Regions from separate parts of the Dermacoccus sp. PE3 genome, predicted to be linked through region 2. Evidence: predicted binding sites of a transcription regulator. Region 2 holds the regulator's gene; the other holds the start of a gene.

Region 1 (3,205 bases), on a different contig from region 2:
AGGTGGCGACGGCCATCGTCGAGGCGCTCAAGGCGGACTCCGCTGCAATGCAGCTCATCTCGGACGTCGAGATCGCCGGCCCGGGCTTCCTTAACATCACGCTGTCGACGGACTGGGTGGCCGCGCAGGCCTCCACGATCCTGGCCGACGGCACGCTCGGTGTCCTGCCCCCGAGCAAGCTCGAGGTCATTCCGCTCGACTACTCCTCGCCGAACGTCGCGAAGGAGATGCACGTCGGTCACCTGCGCACGACGGTCGTCGGTGACTCGCTCGCGCGCGTGCTCGAGCGCCTCGGGCACACCGTCGTGCGCCAGAACCACGTCGGCGACTGGGGCACGCCGTTCGGCATGCTCATCGAGCACCTGCTCGAGGTCGGCGAGAACAGCCCCGAGGCGGAGCTCCTCGAGACCGACCCCAACGCCTTCTACCAGGCTGCGCGCGTCAAGTTCGACACCGCCGAGAAGGCCGAGCCGGCCGGCTCGAAGGGCGACTTCAACATGCGGGCCCGCAAGCGAGTGACGCTGCTGCAGGGCGGCGACCCCGAGACGCTGGCGCACTGGAACAAGCTCATGGACCGCTCCAAGGCGTACTTCAACCGGGTGTACTCGACGCTCGGCGTGACGCTGACGGACGCCGACCTCGCGGGCGAGTCGACGTACAACGACGAACTCGCGGGCATCTGTGAGGACCTCGAGTCGCGCGGTATCGCGCGGATCTCCGACGGCGCGCTGTGCATCTTCCAGGACGAGTTCACCGGCCGTGACGACGCTCCCGTGCCGCTCATCATCCGCAAGAGCGACGGCGGCTACGGCTACGCGACGACCGACCTCGCCACCGTCCGGCACCGCTCGCAGGATCTGCTCGGCGACCGGCTCGTCTACGTCGTCGGCGCGCCGCAGAACCTGCACTTCCGCATGACGTGGTCGGCGGCCGACAAGGCGGGCTACATCCGGCCGGAGTCGACGCCGATCCACGTGCAGATCGGTTCGGTGCTCGGCGCGGACGGCAAGATGCTCAAGACGCGTTCGGGTGACTCGGTGCGGCTCATGGAGCTGCTCGACGAGGCCATCGAGCGCGCCGAGAAGGTCGTCGCGGAGTCGAAGGCCGACATGACGGACGCCGAGCGCGCCGTCGTCGCGCGCCAAGTCGGCATCGGCGCGGTGAAGTACTCGGACCTGTCGGTCTCCCACGACAGCGAGTACACGTTCGACTTCGACCGCATGCTCGCGCTCACCGGCAACACGGGCCCGTACCTGCAGTACGCCGCCACGCGTATCCGCTCGATCCTCGCCAAGGCCGCCGACGCGGGTGCGACGCCTGCGTCCGCCATCACGATCGGTGAGGACGCCGAGCGCGCGCTCGCGCTGAAGCTGCTCGACTACGGCGCCGTCGTCGCGCTCGTCGGCGAGACGCTCGAACCGCACCGGCTCGCCGCGTACCTCTTCGAACTCGCGACGGCGTTCACGGCCTTCTACGAGAAGTGCCCGGTGCTCAAGGCCGACGACGACGCCGTGCGCGACTCGCGCCTCGCCCTGTGCGCCCTGACGCTGCAGGTGCTCAGCGACGGCCTCGGCCTCCTCGGCATCGAGACGCCCGAGAAGATGTGACGCCCAGCGGCGTTTGCGTTGGGGGCCTTGGTGCAGCTGACGCACTTCGGTGCAGCTGATGCGGTTTGAGCAGGCTCAGAGTGCGTCAGGTGCACCGAACTGCGTCAGCTGCTGGCGGCGGTGTCTGACCGCTTCTCTCCGGTAAATTTGGGCGGACTTTTCGCTCGATAATCGAACATAAGTTCGATAAGATGAGGCGTGGAGACAACACAGCGTGACGACGTGGCCGAGGTGCTGGCCGCCGTTCGTGCGCTGCCTCTCGAAGCGCGGGTCGAGGCGTGGCACGCGGTGGGCGTCGAACTCTTCGAGGTCGCATCGCGTCCGACGATCGACTGGGGTGAGTCGTCGGCGCTCGCGGTGGACGCGGTAACCGTTGATGAGGAACTCGCCCAACTCGACGCCGAGCGACGCGCCCTCGAAGAGCTCACCGTCACGGCCGCGTACGTCTCGCGCAGCACCGACGCCACGATGCACGCCTTCGCGGCGGCCCACGCTCGCGTCGTCACGCGACACGACGTTCTCGAGGTCGACCAGTGGGAGAGCGACCCGCGTCAGTTCGTGCCCGGCGAGTTCACTGCCGACGATCTGGCGGCCCGGCTCGGAATCCGTGTCGGTACGGCGGAGGCGTGGGCTGAAGCGGGTGACGCCGTGCGAGCCTCGTTGCCTCGCATGTTCGTCATGGCCGGCGCGGGCGAGATACGCATGACGACTTGCGAGACGGTGCTTCGCGAACTCGAACACCTTGCGCCGGCCGAGCGGGAGAGCGTCGAGGGGATGCTCGTGTCTGGCCGGGCGCTGTTGGGCGGGTCGGCGGCGGTGAAGCGTCGTGTGCGGCGGCTCCTTGCCTCGCTCGGGCTGTCGGCGCCGGCGGATGAGGACGCGTCGGAGGCGCTCGTCGAGGTCTCGTTCCGCGAGCACCCCGATCAGCCCAGGCTCACGCAGATGACCGTTGTCATGGACGCCGACCAGGCGTGGCAGGTCCAGGCCGCCATCGATGCGCGTGCGCGCCAGCTGGCGCAGGAACACGAGCGTCTGCACGGCGGCGCGACGCGGTACCGGATGAACCGGGCGCGGGTCGATGCCTTCGTCGACCTGCTCCTCGGCTCCGTGAGATTCGACCCCATCGTGCGGCTCACCGTGCCCGTGCGCTGTTTCGAGGACGGCACCACCCCAGGCACAACCATGCCCTTCGCCGGTCAGGGGAGCGGTGTGCCCGTTTCATTCGGTGCCGTCGTCCGCAGTCAGGGGTGCGCTGCTCCGCTCGGTGCGGGGCAGAACGGTGATGGCGTCGGGGTCGGCGCCTCGGCAAGTCGGCGACGCGTCGCAACCGGCCAGCGTCCGACGACGCGAGTCGCCGACCTTCACGTGCCCGGCGTCGGTGTCGTGTCGGCGGCCTGCGTGGAGCGCCTCGCAGGGACGGTCGGTTCCGCCTTCACAGTCGCACTCGTCGACGAGAAGCGAGGCGTGACGCGGTGGACGTCGCGATTCACCTACCGCCCGTCGATCACCACGCGCCGGTTCGTCGAGCAGCGTGACGAGCACTGCCGCTTCCCCGGTTGCATGCGCCCGGGCGAGTTCTGCGATGCCGACCACGTCGT
Region 2 (3,205 bases):
GCGCTCGTGGGACGACGGTCGACGAGGCCGAGGGGAAGGCCATGAGGCGCACTCGTCCCGCCCTCAGGCCGGCGATCGAGGCCACTTCGCCCTCCGCCGCCTCGAGAGCGGCGAGCACCGGAGTGGCTGTGCGGGCGAGCACGTGGCCCGCCTCGGTCAGACGCACCGAACGTCCGAGGCGCTCGACGAGAGCCGTGCCCGTCTTGTCCTCCAAGCGGCGCACCATCTGGGACACGGCAGGCTGGGAGTAGCCCAGGGAAGCAGCGGCAGCGGTGAAGCTACCCTCCTGGGCAATGGCTTTCATGACCCGAAGGCCGGCGGCGTCGATCATCCGTAGAGAATAACCCGGCGTTATCGGATGTTGTAGTTTCTATCGATTCTCGAATGAGAGGGGCCACCTGTGACTGCAGCGTTGGCGGAGTTCGTCGCGCAGGGCGACCTGTTCGTGCTCACCGGGGCGGGTCTCTCGACCGAGTCGGGCATTCCCGACTACCGCAAGCCTGACGGCACCCGCCGAACGGTTCCCATGACGTTCCAGCAGTTCCTCAGCGGGGACGACGCGCGCCGACGCTACTGGGTTCGCAGCGCCGTCGGGTGGGAACGTTTCGCCGCGGCTCGGCCCAACGGCGGCCACCACGCTGTTGCAGCCTTGCAGCGCGCAGGTCTCGTGCAACACCTCGTGACGCAGAACGTCGACGGTCTTCATGCGGCCTCCGGAGCGGACGCCCTCGAACTGCACGGTTCGCTCTCCTCGGTGCAGTGCGTCGAGTGCGGCAGCCGCTCGGATCGAGCCGAGTTCCAGGGGCGCATCCGCGACGCCAACCCGAACCTCCCGCGCGACGTGGCCCTGTTGGCCGACGGAGACGCCGAGGTTGCCCGGAGTGCAGAGGATGCGTTCGTTCTCGTGGCCTGTCCGCACTGTGATTCGCTCGTCGTCAAGCCCGACGTCGTGATGTTCGGCGAGAGCGTGCCCACCGCGACGGTTGAGCACTGCTACGCGCAGCTCGAACTGTCACGGGCGGTTCTCGTTCTCGGAAGTTCGCTCAAGGTGATGTCGGGCTTCCGGTTCGTCTCGGCGGCGCTCAAGGCGGGCAAGCCCGTGGCCCTGGTCGGTCTGGGAAGCATGCGCGGTTCGGAGCGCGCCGATCTCGTGCTACACGAACCGCTTGGTGCCACCCTCACCGCGACATGCGAACGCCTCGGCCTGCAGGTGCAGACCGAGGCGAACGCGACGACGTGAGGGTGGGCGAGAGTCAGACGCTGCGCAGCACCGCCGTGACCTTGCCCATGATGCTGGCTTCGTCGCCGTCGATCGGCTCGTAGTTCTCGTTCGCGGGCAGGAGCCACGTCTTGCCGTTCGTGCGCTTGAACGTCTTCACGGTGGCCTCGCCGTCGAGCAGCGCAGCCACGATCTCACCGTTGGACGCCTCCGGCTGCTGGCGCACGACGACCCAGTCGCCGTCGCAGATGGCGGCTTCGATCATCGAGTCGCCGACAACCTTGAGCAGGAACAGTTCGCCGTCACCGACGATCTGACGGGGGAGGGGGAACACGTCCTCGACGGCCTGCTCGGCCAGGATCGGCCCGCCGGCGGCGATGCGTCCGACGACGGGGACGAAGGAGGCCTGCGGACGCTCGTTGCCCGAGTCGGTCTCGTCGTACGTGCTCTCGGACGCTGCACGCACCGAGGTGCCTCCGCGGTAACCGCGGGTGTCGGCGCCGTCGTCGGGGGAGACGACCTCCATGGCGCGAGGGCGGTTGGGGTCGCGACGCAGGTAACCCTTGCGCTCGAGCGTGGCGAGCTGGTGTGCGACGGAGCTCGGGCTCGTCAGCCCGACGGCCTCACCGATCTCGCGCAGACTCGGCGGGTAACCGCGCTCGTCGACCGAGCGCCGGATGACGGTGAGCACTTTCTGCTGTCGCGGGGTCAGTTTGCCCTTCGCGCGGTTGTTCATGGAGTGGACCTCACCCATGGCGTCTCCTCACATCGACGAAAACAGTGATCTCGCGGACGCGGACCTCGGTGCGGAGCCCTGATTCTCCCCGGAATTCCGGGGTTGTCGGTGGCCGCTGATTCGGTGTGAGCGTTCGGGATCAACGTAGGCACCACCGTACACAGTTTTCGCAAACATGTACGAGAAACACGCCGCCGACGGCCTTGCTTTCGAACGTTTGTGTCGTACAGTTGTTCTATCGCACGGATGTTCGATGCATCCGCGCCGAGTCAGGAGGAATGAACATGAGTGCTGTGCCCAGTCTGGACGTCCCGGCGGTCGCGCCGAGCCCTCGTCGTCACCTGCACCTCGTTCCGTCGGGGCCTGCGGTCGTCGATTCCCTCGAGGGTGGTCGTAGCACGCGGCGCGCCCCGTTGACGCGTCGTGCCGTTCTCGCTCGCCGTCGCTTCGCTGCCCTTCTGGCGCTTCTGGTTCTCGTCGGCGGTGGCCTCCTTGCGGCCAAGGCCGTGGCCGAAGCTAACCCTGCCGGTGGCGCGACGTCGGTCACGGTGAAGGACGGGGAGACCCTTTCTCAGATCGCCGCCCGTGAGCTGCCGTCCTTGCGTAACGACCGTGGTGTGGTGGCCATCCAGGAGGCCAACAACATGAGCTCGATGCACGTTCAGGCCGGCCAGCGAATTCTCGTTCCGGCAGGCTGAGCGGCCCCCTCGGCGTGTCGCTGGGGCGAGCCGCACATCTTTTCCGCGTCATTGCTGGGGTTGGTGCGCCGGGTTTGCCGACACGGTTGCGAGCGGTCGCCAACGCAACCTAGGATTCCTAGATGTAGGGCACAGGCGCCCTAATGCCCCCAACATGTGGTTGTTTGCGGAAGAATTCCCGCGATGCCGGTGTTGGGGTTCATACCGTCACGAGGCGGTGGAATCCTGCGATCGAGAGGCGTGGCACGTGCACTGTCCCTTCTGCCGCAACGCCGACTCCCGTGTGGTCGACTCCCGTTCGACCGAGGACGGCACCTGCATCAAGCGTCGCCGCCAGTGCCCCGACTGCGGCAAGCGTTTCTCCACCGTCGAGACCGCGAGCCTCACGGTCGTCAAGCGCTCCGGTGTGAGCGAACCCTTCTCTCGCGACAAGGTCATGTCGGGCGTGCGCAAGGCCTGCCAGGGCCGCCCGGTTTCCGACGATCAGCTCGCCGTCCTCGCTCAGCAGGTGGAGGAGTCGATCCGCTCCAAGGGGGCTGCGGAGATCGACGC

Evidence for each region. Region 2 encodes LexA, which represses DNA repair genes until DNA is damaged. Its sites were predicted from a motif close to TCGAACANNTGTTCGA; they were not measured.
Region 1: the regulator LexA is predicted to act here: its motif matches at 1,779-1,794, upstream of AA983_RS02810 (HNH endonuclease signature motif containing protein).

Annotation. Positions count from the first base shown of each region.
Region 1 is NZ_LDCM01000001.1:605,588-608,792, reverse strand. It holds gene argS (arginine--tRNA ligase) at 1-1,607, shown strand, start outside; gene AA983_RS02810 (HNH endonuclease signature motif containing protein) at 1,806-3,205, shown strand, end outside.
Region 2 is NZ_LDCM01000002.1:189,231-192,435, forward strand. It holds gene AA983_RS06345 (LysR family transcriptional regulator) at 1-331, opposite strand, end outside; gene AA983_RS06350 (Sir2 family NAD-dependent protein deacetylase) at 401-1,240, shown strand; gene lexA (transcriptional repressor LexA) at 1,254-1,973, opposite strand; gene AA983_RS14745 (LysM peptidoglycan-binding domain-containing protein) at 2,240-2,653, shown strand; gene nrdR (transcriptional regulator NrdR) at 2,901-3,205, shown strand, end outside.